One region of the Clostridium amazonense genome, then DNA from elsewhere that is predicted to be linked to it. Evidence: a T-box and tRNA genes for the amino acid it is inferred to sense, from the RefSeq annotation. Region 1 holds a T-box; the other holds one or more tRNA genes.
What was found. A T-box is a leader RNA that pairs with one kind of tRNA and senses whether it is charged. The one in region 1 lies ahead of trpS (tryptophan--tRNA ligase), so its partner is inferred to be a tRNA-Trp.
Positions count from the first base shown of each region.

Region 2: it has a tRNA-Trp gene. The T-box ahead of trpS (tryptophan--tRNA ligase) is inferred to sense a tRNA for this amino acid. The anticodon was not compared.

Region 1 is NZ_JBWKMH010000010.1:455,654-463,366, reverse strand. Features, by position in the region: gene AC07E4_RS06465 (cellulose biosynthesis cyclic di-GMP-binding regulatory protein BcsB) at 1-29, opposite strand, end outside; gene AC07E4_RS06460 (glycosyltransferase family 2 protein) at 69-1,331, opposite strand; gene AC07E4_RS06455 (hypothetical protein) at 1,340-2,800, opposite strand; gene AC07E4_RS06450 (GGDEF domain-containing protein) at 2,790-3,635, opposite strand; gene trpS (tryptophan--tRNA ligase) at 3,969-4,967, opposite strand; T-box leader at 5,026-5,254, opposite strand; gene AC07E4_RS06440 (hypothetical protein) at 5,376-5,594, shown strand; gene AC07E4_RS06435 (hypothetical protein) at 5,926-6,336, shown strand; gene AC07E4_RS06430 (hypothetical protein) at 6,439-6,747, shown strand; gene AC07E4_RS06425 (M18 family aminopeptidase) at 6,808-7,713, opposite strand, start outside.
Region 2 is NZ_JBWKMH010000031.1:17,365-25,077, forward strand. Features, by position in the region: gene AC07E4_RS12755 (ECF transporter S component) at 1-452, shown strand, start outside; gene rimI (ribosomal protein S18-alanine N-acetyltransferase) at 511-957, opposite strand; gene tsaB (tRNA (adenosine(37)-N6)-threonylcarbamoyltransferase complex dimerization subunit type 1 TsaB) at 950-1,657, opposite strand; gene tsaE (tRNA (adenosine(37)-N6)-threonylcarbamoyltransferase complex ATPase subunit type 1 TsaE) at 1,654-2,115, opposite strand; gene AC07E4_RS12775 (CBS domain-containing protein) at 3,019-3,639, shown strand; tRNA gene AC07E4_RS12780 (tRNA-Trp) at 3,783-3,858, shown strand; gene AC07E4_RS12785 (lysophospholipase) at 3,942-4,913, opposite strand; gene AC07E4_RS12790 (GNAT family N-acetyltransferase) at 5,325-5,942, shown strand; gene AC07E4_RS12795 (tetratricopeptide repeat protein) at 6,167-6,532, opposite strand; gene nth (endonuclease III) at 7,128-7,713, shown strand, end outside.

The DNA of each region.
Region 1 (7,713 bases):
ATAATAAAGGCTGCTAAAAATTTTTTCACATCACTCACCTCGCCTAATGTAATATTCTTTAATTCATTTTAAAATCGCTCGGTTTTATACCATTTAACTTCTCTTTTTAAAATCTTATCTTTCCAATACTGAATAATACTATTTAGTGCCACTAAAAGCCACATTTGACAATAAGTAAAATACATTATTGGTATTAACAAAATATTTTTAATTGAACTTTGCCCCTTTTCCATAGATAATGTTACAGCTACTTCTAAAATAAAAAGAATGTATGCCATTATCCATAATATGTTGAAATTTCCTGCTATCTGTATTTTCACATTAGTAAACATGCTTATTAAAAAAATAAAATCTGATATGAATACAGATGATAAAAATAATATGTATACAAGAAAAAAATATAATACATCAAATACAACCTTAGAAGGCTTTTCTGTAAAAATTTTCATTATATATTTATTTAAAACATAAATATTTCCCTTTGCCCATCTAGTTCTTTGTTTAAACCATACTTTTACAGTTTCAGGCTCTTGCTCCCAAGTAACAGCTTTAGGCATAAACGCTATTTTATATCCTAGCTTATACAATCTAAAACTTATTTCCGTATCTTCTGATATAGCCTTAGTATCCCACCCACCAAGTTCTTCTAGTACACTTTTTTTTATAACAAAATTTGTTCCTGGAATAGTACATAAATTTAAAAGTTGCCATCTTCCTGCTTGTGACATCCATTGAAAACTCAAAGTTTCTATATTTATAAATTTAGTAAGTAAGTTCCTATCTCTATTTCTAGTTCTAAACTTTCCTATTACAGCACCTAATTTATCACTACTAAGTATTGTTGTAATTAAATATCTTAACGCATTTTTTTCTGTAGTATTGTCAGCATCATATATAGCTATATATTCACCTTTTGAAAGCTCATAACCCAAGTTTAATGCATTTGATTTTCCTTTACCTCCAGTTATTTTATCTGTATTTAATATTTTTAAATTTTCTGCTTTGAATTCCTCTTTTACTTTTAATAATTCATCATAAGTATTATCACTTGAATTATCATTTATCACTATAACCTCATACTTATCATTAGGATAATTTAATAGTAATAATGATCTTACAGTTTTATATATTACTTTCCCTTCATTATGTGCTGGAACCATTATTGATACTATAGGACATTCTTCATCATCAATTAACTTTATATTTGTATTATTCATTTTCAAATAATATATATATCCACTAGTAGCTAAAACTATATTTATTAATAATACAAGCCATATAGATATCAATGAATATAAAAATAAATAATCTATAAAATTTAATTCTTTCATAACTTAAATCACCTTAAAAACTTTCTTTTATTTATATTTTTGAAATATAAAAATACTATCAAAAATATTAATGTAAACATTCCAACTATAACTATTAATGCTCTATTTATTTTTTGTATATAAGATAAGTCTTTATTATTATTTACAATTATATTTTCATCATAACTTACTTCTAGTTTTCCATTTTTAGATTTTATACTTATGTCATCCCAATTAACCCAATTGTCATACTTTTTAATATCAATAAACTTATAGTTTCTATTTTTTGCATATGTAACTACCTTTTTTAATTCATCCTTATTTAATTCAGAAGCAATATTTATAGTGTAATTAAATCCCTTTATAATATTTAATTCACTCAAATCTTTTTCCATATCTTTTTGCCAATACTTACTTTCAGCATTTATATTGCGTGAATTATTAGGAATAAATATATGTTTATCTTCAGCATATTTTATTATATATGGTAATCTAAATATGTCTGTTTCACTTTCAGATTGAAAAATTGTTGAAAAATTATTTTTTATTTTCCCGTTTAAATAGAATGAATCATTTATAATACATAATGGATATATATTACTATTCAAACAATCTACAACCTCACCTTTAATATCTTCATTATTATTTCTTAGTGATATACTAGCTCCTTTACTTTGAGCATATTTTAAAACACCTCTTAGACTTTCTGTGATATTTGAAGTGTTTACAGATATAATATATGGCACTTGTTCTTCTTCTAAAACTTTAGCTAATTCAAGTAAATTATTACTATCTGTATTTTTTGTAACATCAGATATATTTATAATAATAGAGTTTTCTTTGTCATAATTTATCTCTAAAAATTTCATTAACTCATTTATTGTTTCATATATCATTATTTTATTTTTAGGAATAACACTTTCATACCAAAATTTACCTTCAGTAACTATAAACGGTATATACTCTTTTCCATCAAAAAAACTTGACTGTATATTTAATTTATTGCTATATATAGATGTTATATTTTCTTTTGAATCCATATAAAAAATTTCATTATCATATCCCTTTATATTTATTTCTTTTAAATCATAAATATTTTTATTTATTTTAAAATTGTAATTAGGGTTATTAGAAATAACTTGTTCTATATTTCTACCTATCCAAAAAATTTTTCCGTAATAACTCTTAATGTTTTGTATAAACTCATGTTTTAAATCAGAATCATAATTTAAAACTGCAAGTATGTGGGAATATTCATTTAAATCAATGCTTTTATATTCATTTATATCTATAGTTGAAACATTGAATTTGAAGTGCTTAATTATTTCTGTTAAATAATCTATAAAACTTAAATCACCATTGAAATTTTCCTTATAATCATAAACTATTAGTACTTTATTATTTTGTTCAATGCTATATGCACTTGTAATGCTACTGCTGAATATAAAAAAACACATAAAAAAAATTATAATTATTTTCTTATACATCATATTCTAGTTCCTTTTCAGCTAATTTTTTTAACTCTATAGCATCATGAATATTTTCATTGTATTCTACTATTCCAACCTTAACCTCTACATTAATATTTTTCTCCTGATTATCTAACTTTAAATTTATATTTTTTATACCGTCCTTTACTCTTTTATTGACAACTTCCCCTCCAAGTTCATCCGTTTCAATTAAAAGTATTGCAAATGTATCATCATTAAGCATATATTGAATATCCTCAATTCTAGTTGATTTAACTATACACTCACTTATTTCACCTATTATTTCTCTCATTTTTCTCTCACCAAAATAAACTAAAAGTTCATTGTAATAACTTATTTTTATAAGCATTAAAGCCATTGGAAACTTGTGTCTTTTACATCTACTAATTTCTCTTTCCAAATCCTCATAGAACCCTTTCAAATTTGAAAGTCCAGTTTTTTTATCTATAGTAACAAGTTCTTTCATTTCATTTTTTAATTCTTTATTCTCATTTTGAATTTCCCTTAACTTATCTCCAAATCGACCTGTTAAAAACGAAATTATAGGTATTGATATAACCCATAAGTAAACATTTATATTTATATTTATATTTTGTATCAATGATAAATATAAAAAATAACTAGCATATATAAACACAGCTATAGTAGCACTTAATAATCCCCAAATTGTACCTTTGAAATATGCTATTAAAACTATAAATGCAGTTATCCCCAGCATTATAAAATCTAAAAAAGTGTTGTCATGAAGATTAAAATATAAAAATCCAAATATAATAAACACTTGCATAATCATTGCTACTATATATAAATCAATACTTCTTGATAATTTATCCATATTAAAATTCTCCTTTATTAAATTACTTACTCCTTACATTGTAATTCTAGATTGATTATCTATTTTTTCAATAATATTGTAATAAATTAATGTTTTTTTGTAATAATAACTGTATTTTATATCTACAAGAATACTTTGTCGATTTATAGTATATTTTGCACTAATATTCTATTTATAATACAAACTTAACTATTAAAATTTATAACAAAATATAACAAACAATGTAATTACAAATAATTTCCCCAATACTTATCTCATAAATTTTTATTATTAAGTTCTTACATAAAAAAAAGCATTACAATTATCGAATTTGTAATGCTTAATACTATAATTTTATCTAGGAATAAATCCTATTTTCTTTTGCATTTTTCTTAATGTTTTATTAGCAACATAATTAGCTTTTTCTGCACCTTTTTTGTATATTTCTTCTAGTTCACTTTTATTTTCTAATAATGCTTTTACCCTTTCTTGTACAGGTGTTAATTCTTCAACTATAGCTTCTGCTACATCATTTTTAAATTGAGCATAGCCTTGACCTTTATATTTATTCTCTATTTCTTCAAAAGTATATCCCTTTATATTTGATAGTATTGTCATTAAGTTTTTAACACCTGGTTGTTCATCACTATACTTAACTTCACCTATACTATCAGTAACTGCTCTAGATATTTTTTTTCTTATAACATCTGGTTCATCCATAATTAATATATAGCTATTTGGATTATCTTCAGACTTTGACATTTTCTTTTCTGGATTTTGTAAATCCATTATTTTGGCTCCTGTTTTACTCAAATAGGCTTCTGGAATAGTAAATGTAGGACTATAAGTTTTATTAAATCTTTCAGCTAAATCTCTTGCAAGTTCTAAATGTTGAACTTGATCAGCCCCTACTGGAACTACATCTGTTTGATATAATAAAATATCCGATGCCATTAATAATGGATAGGTAAATAATCCTGCCCCTATACTTTCACCACTTTTTTTTGATTTTTCCTTATATTGAGTCATTCTTGAAAGTTCACCCATATATCCATTACAAGTTAAAAGCCATGAACACTCACTATGTGCTGGAACATGTGATTGGATAAATAGTGTGTTTTTCTCTGGGATTATTCCTGATGCTATATATATAGCCAATATTTCTAATGTTCTTTTTCTTAAATCCGCTGGTTTTTGCATTACTGTTATTGCATGTAAATCAACTACACAAAAATAACAATCATATTCATCTTGAAGTTTTACCCAATTTTTTATTGCTCCTAAATAATTTCCTAATGTCAAATTTCCAGAGGGCTGAATTCCACTGAAAATAACTTTTTTCTTATCTTCCATAATAAAAAACCTCCATAAATTTATTTTAAATAAAATATAAAAAAGCCCTATGGAAATTCCATAGGGCGTGTATTAACGCGGTACCACCTAATTTTAAGTAAATACTTATCTTTTCAGATACTAACATATCTTACCTTTATAACGGAAGGAACCGTCAAAAGCTACTTTTAAATTCACCTTTGCTCTCAAAGACCCATTCAGTTTAATCATAATTGCGATAATTTCACCATCTATCACTCTCTAAAAATCTGTTTTTAAACTTACTTACTTCTTATCATAGATTTGAACTTATTTTATAATATTATATTCCGCAATTTAATTTTAGTCAATGTTTTTATGATTTTTAGTATTTTTTTGTGATTTATAGACAAAATAATATAAAAGCTTAATTAAAGGAGTGAAATTTACATGACTAAAAATAAAAAATCTTCCTATCCTCCAAACATGAGAAATTATCTTGATGCACCATTAAATACTCCAGAATCAAAATCTGAGTTAGACTCTGTAAAACTACCAGATAATGTTGAAGATGATATAGTTGTAAACAACATTTCTAATGCAGAATTTGATTATACATTTAATTGCGGTGCAGATATTCCTACTACAGAGGATGATGAATATTTTTAAATTTATCAAATTTAATATTTGAAAATAAAGGTGTTGGATTTTAAGTTTAATCTTCAACATCTTTATTTTTTTATGAATATTAAATTTAAAACAACAATTTTAAATTTATGTAAAAAATTTAAACTTATTTTATAATCAGTTTAATTTAATTATCTATACTGATATACTTTATAGTAAATTCATTCCATAATTTGTAATCTTTTTTTGTAAACGAGGTGATTTTATTAGAAGTTTTAAATTTATTTTAGTTTCTTTCTATTTAGTAATATGCATATTCTTTTCTGCTAGTTCAATATTACCTACAAAAGAAGAGATTTTAATAAGTAATTTTTTGAAAACTTTTTATGACTTTAAAAACAATTCACTTCCTACTTCAAAAGAGTATAATAAAAATTTTCCACATGATGATGTTTCTTATAAATTAAAAGATTATATGAGCGATTCTGCTTTTAATTCATTAATCTCTAGTGAACTTCAAAAAAAATATATTTTGCAATCATATAATATGGGATTTGATAGTAATTGTACTATTTTAAGAATAAATAAAATACCTAAAAGTAACACATATACCTTTCATATAAAAGTAAATGTGATTTTTTCTGACTTAGGATTGAAGGAATCCTACAATATAAAAGGTTCTTTAGTAATTGACACCTTAAATAATTTACCTAAAATAGCATCTTATACCAATATAAAAACGCCTTCTATTGGCACTAGTACAACTTTGTCTAAATTAGTTTAAATCATTGTATGCCTTTGTATAAAGTTGTATAATATACAAATATGAATAAACTTAAGTGTTCTAATTTAGATATTGATAGATATGAACTGGAAAGGGGTTTTTATGACAACTTTACTTATAATTATTTTAATATCACTAGCTTTAGTTCAGTTTTATTTTGCTTTTTTCATGCCTTGGAAAAAACTTGCTGATACTTATGAAGCCAGTGGTGCAACTATTAAAAATAAATCTAACTTTATTAAGAGCCAAAAAATATTACACTTTTTAGTTGGAGTTTCTGTTTTTATAATAACATTTATAGGTTATAAAAATAACTTTCAATTAGATACAAAGTTGACTATAGCTTTAATTACAATGATGGTTCTTTGTGTACTCCCATCATTAAATAAAAAACTTCACATAAAATTTTGATTAAAAATTTTTAATTTGTATAAAGAAAATGGAAACTACATTTTGTAGTTTCCATTTTCTTTATATATTATAAAATTCTAAGAATGATTTCATAGCATAAGTGTGATCATCTACACCTGCAAGCTCTCTTATAGAGTGCATTGATAATGTAGGATTTCCTATATCTACTGAACGAATATTTAAATGTGTTGAATTTATTGGTCCTATAGTTGTACCACCTCTAGCATCTGAACGATTTACAAATTTTTGTACTGGTACCCCAGCTTTTTTACATACCATTTCATATACAGCATCTGAATCAGCATCTGTTGTATATGCTTGATTTGCATTAATTTTTATAACTGGTCCTTTATTTATAAGTGGTCTACTTGTTGGATCATGTTTTTCTGGTGCTGCTGGATGTACAGCATGTGCATTATCTGCTGATATTATATAAGATTTTGCTAATGCTCTAAAGAATCCTTCTCTATCTTTTCCTAAAGATAGTACAATTCTTTCTAAGATATTAGATAACATATCTGAATCTGCACCTTGTTTTGTAGCACTACCTATTTCTTCGTTGTCATAGCATACCATCACATTTGTTGCTTGTGTTATATTAGATTTTACTAACGCATTTATACCAGCATGAACCATTTGTAAGTCATCTAATCTTCCCATTGATATAAATTCATCATTTAATCCCACTATAGATCCTTTTTCATATTCATAAAGATATAAATCAAAGTCTATAATCTCTTCTTTATTAACTTTTAATTCTTCTGCTAATAAATTTATTAAATAATTTCCTTTTTCTAGTTTTTCATTAACTAATGATAATACTGGCAAAGTATCTTTTTGAGCATTTATCTCAAAACCTTTATTTATTTCTCTATTCATATGTATTGCCATATTAGGTATTATTAATAATGGTTTATTTATATTAACAAGTTCTGTTTTTGGAAAAAGAATATTATCACTTTTTAA
Region 2 (7,713 bases), on a different contig from region 1:
ATGTACCTGCACTTATGGGGGCTTTTGCATTTGGACCTTTAACAGGGATAGGAATTGAATTATTTAAAAATATTTTAATAATAATATTTAAAGGAACTGCAACAGGATTTGTTGGGGAAACAGCTAACTTTTTAGTTGGCATTTCATTAGTTTTTCCAGCAGCAATGATATATCATAGAAATAAAAGTAAAAAAACTGCGATTTTAGGTATGGCTTTAGGATTTTTTATGATAGAAGTAGTAGGAATACTTTCAAATGTATTTTTATTATTGCCTGCATATGGAATGAAAATGGTAGGTAAAGAATTAACAACATATGTATTAGCAGGTTTATTACCATTCAATGGTATAAAGGCTTTGCTTGTATCAGTGATAACATTTCTATTGTATAAAAGATTATCAGTAGCCTTATTTAAGGTAGAGCCTATGTTAGGAAAGCCTAAAAAAGCATAAAATATAGAAAAGATATGTGATAAACTTGATTTCAAAATTAAATTTATCACATATCTTTTTATATTTTTCTATTCCACATAATTAAACCATCTTCTCTTGGGTTAGAATAAAAGTCTTTTCTAATTGCTTCAACTTCAAATCCATGTTTTTCATAAAGTTTCTGCGCAATTATGTTAGATTGTCTAACCTCTAATGTTATTGAAGAAGCATTATTTTTTTTACAGTTATCTATAAGTGAATCTAAAATTATATTTCCATATCCCATACCACGATATTTAGGATGAACTGCAATATTAGTTACATTAGCCTCATCAAACAATATCCATGCACCACCAAAACCAATATAGGTATTTGAAATTTTCAAAACAACGTAATTAGCATGAGGATTAGATAATTCTTTTTTTATAGAATCTAAGCTCCAAGGAGTATGAAAACTAAGTTTAGAAATTTCTTCAACAGCAGTAATGTTAGTATCATTTAACTGTTCTACAATGATATTATCCATTATTTTTCATTTTCTCCTCATACTCTCTTTCAGCTTGAGATAATCTTAAATAAATAGGAGAAGCTGCATAAATATCATCAACTATACCATCTTTAATTAAATTTAACCCTATTTGACCTAGTGATGAAGCTTTAGCTACATTCAAATGACATGGAGCTATTGAGCAAGTAGAAATTTCTTCTTTAAGTTTTTCACAAAACTTAAAAGTTCCATCTCCAATAAAATAAATCTTTTCATTTTTAGCTTTTAAATCATTTAATAACTCATCAATAGATACAACATAAGGTTCTTTTAGAGTTATTAGTTTATCATTATCAAATTTGTATAATCCAGTATAAACATTACCTCTTAAAGCATCCATTATAGGACAAATAATACCATTAGTACCATAAAGGTTATTAGCAAGTCCGTCTAAAGTAGAAATAGAAACAAAAGGTTTCTTAGAAGCTTGGGATAAAGCTTTAATAGTTGACATACCAACTCTAAGTCCAGTAAAAGAACCAGGACCTTTTGAAACAACAAATCCATCAACATCATCCAAGGATAGTTGGGTACTTTTTAAAAGCTCATCTATCATAGGCATCAGTATAGTAGAATGTTGTTTTTTATTATTTATATTAATTTCACCAAGTAACTTATCCTCGCTTAATAAAGCAACGGTAGCACATTCAGTAGCGCAATCTAAACTAAGAATTATCATAGTATTAACTCCTTTATATAATCATATCTAGTTCCATCATATTTAATAGTAACTTTTCTAAAAGAAGATCCTAATTGAGGTATTTTTTCTAGATATATAGTTAAATTCTCATCAGGAATTAGTTCTTCTATATAGTTAGACCATTCAATGACACTTACACCATCTCCGAAAATATATTCATCAAAGCCAATTGCTGCAATTTCATCAGGGTCATTAACTCTATAAACATCAAAATGATAAAATTTTAATCTTCCAGTGTCATATTCGTTTACAATATTAAAAGTTGGACTAGTTATATTTTCTTCTATGCCAAGTCCTAAAGCTATGCCCTTTGTTAAATGAGTCTTGCCAGTACCTAAATCACCAACAAGGCAAATTACATCACCGCTTTTACAAAGCTTCCCTAATTGAATACCGAGTTTTTCAGTTTCTTCTACAGTATTAACGATAAATTCCATTATGTTCACCTCATTTAATATTTTAGCCCAAAATCATGAAAAAGAAAATCATAATTATAAATATATCAAAATTATTTAAGCTTTAGAAGGTGAAAATATTATATGTGATAAGTATTTTCGTAATAAAAGATAGTAACAATTATGTAATAAAACGTATATATTATATATAGGGTGAATTTATATAGGGAAATAAGTTTGAAAATGCAATTATTCATATTTCAGTTGAGAACTCTAATTAATTTAATTTAAAATTGAAAATTGAAAGTGAATGTAAAAATTGGATTTCCAATTTTGAAGAATAATTTTTTATTAAATTTGCACAGCAAATTAATTGAAAATAATATAAAAACTGAAATTTATAAAATATCCAAAGTAATAGTGATAGTTACTATTAAAACTATGATTAGTAAGAACATTATGATGGGGAATTTATTCTCCAAAATGAACTTTTTATGGATAAATATTATACTAATTTTATTTGAAGTACAAATAAAACATTGTAGCGTGGATTTCAATCCACGGGATATTAACCATAACTATTCACTTTTCACTCTTACTTGGTTCCAAATATGAATATAGTAATAAATTATAGTACTTCTAGTATCATTTGAGAAAGTTATTATTTAAAATATTAGCTTGGAACCCTATATCATGTTAGTGTGGTTTTTATCATAGTATAGTAATAATTAAATTTCAATACTATAATATCTATAATTTTGTAAAAACATATTGTCTTAAGTCTATTATACATTTTAAAAAGAAGAATAGAAAAAGATATACAATGAAATTTAAAAAATATTCCCAATAATACGAAAATAATATATAATTGTTTTATAATATTAAATTTCTAGTTTTATTTATTATATTTAAATAAGGGGTTTAGTATATGGAGGAGGGTATGTCATGTTTGTAAGTAATTTAATGTTAACTAGAGAAAAGCTTGTAACAGCCACACCAAAAATGACAATAGGTGAAGCTTTAGAACTTATGGAAAAAAACAACTTTTTATCAATTCCTGTAGCAGATGAAAATAAGTTTTTAGGGGCAATATCAAAAGAGAAGATATACACATATTACTATGAAAAAAGTGTAGAAAGAAAGTGCTTATTATCTGACTTTTTAGTTGAAAATGTTATGAGAACAGATGTCCCAGAAATAAAACCAATGGAGCAAATAGAAGAAGCTGCATATTATTTAGAAACTAAAAACGTTTCATTTTTAGCAGTTGTAGATAATACTGGCGACTTTAAAGGAATAGTTACACATTATGCTATATTCCATCAGTTTACAGAATTATTTGGATTAAATAAAGGACATAGGTTAGCTGTAATAGCATATGAAATCCCAGGACAAATATCAAAACTTTCTAAAATAATAACTGAAAATAAAGGTGACATAATAAGTTTTGTAGTTGTAGATCCAAAAACTAAAACAGATATAAAAGAAATAGTTGTAAGATTAAGAGCTGAAAACTTTGATGATATATTATCAAAAATAAAATCAGCAGGTTTTAAAATATTATAAAATATAGTAAGAATTCAAAGTTTAAATTAGAATTCTATATTAAGGGCTTGGAGTTTTCATTCCAAGTCCTTTCACATATCCAAATAAAATATCAAAAAAGTATTGACAAGTTTAAATGTTGATGATAAAATAAATCTTGTCTTAGGGGTATAGCTCAATTGGTAGAGTAGCGGTCTCCAAAACCGTTGGTTCCGGGTTCAAGTCCTCGTGCCCCTGCCATATAAACTAGTAGTTTACTACTAGTTTTTTTATTTTGTAAAGTAAGAAAAGGTAGTAAAATTTTACTACCTTTTAATTAATTATTAAATATCAAAAATGGTTTCTTTCTTTTCAATAGCTTCAGTTGAGCAATTTTTGTTATTTTTATTAAAAAAACTAACACAATCATTAAAAACCTTATGTTTCTGAGCTTCATTTAGAATTTCATGTCTAGCATCAGGATATAAAATCATATCCACAGATTTAATATTCATGTTTTTTAAATCATTATAAAGCCTAGTAACACCTTTTCCCATCAAACCAACAGGATCATCTTGCCCAGCAATTAAAAGGATAGGTAGGTTTTTAGGGATTTTATCTAGATTTTCTTTCTTTTGATTAGTTCGTAGGCCTTTTAGTAAATAGTAAAAATATGAATTAGAGTGTATTGTTCCGCATAAAGGGTCTTCAATATATTTATCAACTTCCTTTTCATCGCTGCAAAGCCAATCAAAATTTGTCCTATTTGGTTTAAAGTTATTATTAAAATTACCAAAACTTAGCTTGTCCATTGTAATTCCAGCAGTTTTGGCACCATGCTTTTTCATTTGATATTTAGCTACTTTTTCTCCAAATGAAAATATGAAAGGTTGGTTTCCATTAGTGCCACAAAGAATTAAGCCATCTAAGCCATTTCCGAAAAGTTCAGCATATCTTAAAGATAAAAAAGAACCCATACTATGACCTAAAAGAAATATAGGCAAATTAGGATTTTCACTTTTTATTAAATCAGTCACATCTTTTAAATTGTTTACCATAAGATGAAATGCATCACCTTCACCCATATACCCAAGTTCATCAGGGCTTGTCTTGCCATGACCACGATGGTCATTAGCGTAAACTATATAGCCGTTATCATTTAAATAGTTTGCAAACTCAGCATATCTAAGGGCATGCTCTGCCATTCCGTGGGATAGTTGAATAACCCCTATAGGATCTTTTACATCACAGGTCCATTTATAAATGTGAATATTTTTATCACTAGAATCTTTAATAAAAAATTTATTTAAAGTCATAAAAATCATCCTTTCTTAAGTACTTATAAGTAAATTTAAACATATATTATATAAAGTATTAATATGAAATAAATATAGAATTTATAATCAAATTTTAAGATTGGTTATTGATGTAAATTTAAAAGTTTTTATAGGCAGAAAAAATAATAATTTGAAACCACAATTGATAAAAAATATAATTTAAAACATAATTTTAAAAAACTATAATTACAATCTAATCAATTAGTTTATCGAGTACAGCAAAAAAAAAATTAATATAATATAAAAATATTAATAAAAAAACTTAAAAATAACAATAAATTTTTGATATAATATAATAAAGATAATTCTGACAAATTACTTAGCAAGTATGTTTAAGCAGAGAATAACTATAAATTATAGGGAATTTAATTAGCCTAAAGGGGGAATATTATGCCAAGTAAAATTGATTATTATGGTAAATTTAGAGAGAGGCACTTTTTAACATTTCCTACCTTAGAAACTAAAAGATTTTTATTATTAAAATGTGATAAAAATTATGAAAGAAATTTTGAAGAACTATTAAGTGATGAAGAAATTAATAAATACACAGGAACTGAAGTAGTAAATGCTAAAGAAGAGTGCAACATTTATTTGGAGCATATAGATGAAGAATATAAGAATAAGACAGCACTTAATTGGGTTATAATAGATAAGGAAAAGTGTGAATTTACAGGAGAGATTAGGTTATACAGCATAGATTTGTATTCTAATAGATGTGAATTAGGATATACTATAGTCAAAAAAAATTGGCGAAAAAGGATTGCAACTGAATGTATATTAAGAGTTTTAAATTTTGCATTTAATGAGCTTTATATGAACAAAGTATCTGCACTTATAGATATGCATAATATTGCATCTAAAAGACTTATAAAATTATTAGGCTTTGCAGAAGAAGGAATATTAAGAGAGCACTATTATAGTTTTAAAAGAAAGGCATATATAACTGTAGAAGTGTGGTCAATGATAAAAAAAGATAATGAATTTTATACTAAGACGTTAAAAATATAACAAGTTAAAGAGACCACAAAAACTTTTGTAGTCTCTTTTTCTGTAGTTATTTAAAATTTTTTCTTTAGTAATAGACTCATTAAAAAATTTTCTTCATGGGTCTTAATAAAAGTTACAATACTAAAATTGTAACTTTTAAAATTTAGGATAAAATTTAAAAGTATGAAACTTTCAAAATCGTATTATAAATAGTATTCCTTAATAAAAATAAAATATACAAAAAATTATTTTAATATTAAATGTCCAATATTATTTGTATATTCCAAAGTATAAAGATTTTTATCAGCAGTATCATCTTTAAAGTCTTCATAATATAAATCATTAAAGTTAAATACATAATTAAAAGAAGATATTCTCTCTAAATTTTTATAGGCAGATTTAAATGTTGCATCAAGAGAATATGCAACATTATAGTGTTTTAGTGCTGAATCTAAATCACCATTGATTTCACATATAATTCCAAGTAAGTTGTGTGGTTTAGCAGATATATCATTTTGTAGCATAGCTAAATGAATACAAGTTAAAGCCTCATCATATTTTTTACTTTTAATTAAATAAATTGCTTTTTCAATATTTTCATCAAAACTCATATAAAATCACCCCCAAGTTTTAATATATAAATTTTACCAAGAAACATATAAAGATAAGATAAAGATTATGTTTAACTATATAAATAAAACATTAAATACTTACGTTTTAATAAATTGGGAACAATAAAATAGGAATGGGAATATAAATTAAGTTATTTATGTTTAAAGTGAGAAATTATATAAAAAATAAATTTTATAAAATACACAAAGTAATAGTTATATTTGCTATTAAAACTATGGTAAGTATGAATATTATAATAGGGAATTTATTCTCCAAACTGAACTTTTTATGGATAAATATTATACTGATTTTATTTGAAGTACAAATAAAACATTGTAGCGGGGATTTCAATCCCAAAAATATTCACCATCACACTATTCACTTTTCACTCTTAGTTCTTAATTAGGTTCAATCATAATAAACTGTAAGCTTAATAATATCATTTGATAAAGAGGTTATTTAAACTTTGAACTTGGAACCCTATAATTAAGTTATTTAAAATGGTATAATAAATGTTAACAAATATAAATTATTAGAAAATACTATTTCGGATTAGAAATTAAAATATAGTTTTTAGGAAAGTAGGAAATTATAATGAATAAAAAGACTAGAGATGAAGTTTTAAGAATATTAAGTGAAGTTTATGAAGGGGCAACTTGTGGATTAAATTTTAATAGTCCATTTGAACTTTTAATATCAACAATTTTGTCAGCTCAATGTACTGATGAAAGAGTAAATTTAGTTACAAAAGAATTATACAAGGAATACAATACTCCAGAAGCTATAGTAACTTTAAGTGAAGAAGAACTTGGAGAAAAAATTAGAAGTTGTGGATTTTACAAGAATAAGAGTAAAAATATTTTAGGTTGCTGTAAAATGCTCTTAGAAAAGTATCATGGAGAAGTGCCTAAAACAATGGAAGAACTTATAGAATTACCTGGTGTAGGAAGAAAAACAGCAAATGTTGTTATGGCAAATGTATTTGGAATACCTGCAATAGCTGTAGATACACATGTTTTTAGATTATCTAATAGGATAGGTATTGCAAAAGGGAAAGATGTAGAAGAAGTAGAACAGAAACTAATGAAAAATATACCTAAAAAAATGTGGAGTGACGCTCATCACTACTTAATATGGCATGGTAGAAAAATATGTAATGCTAGAAAACCTAAATGTGAAG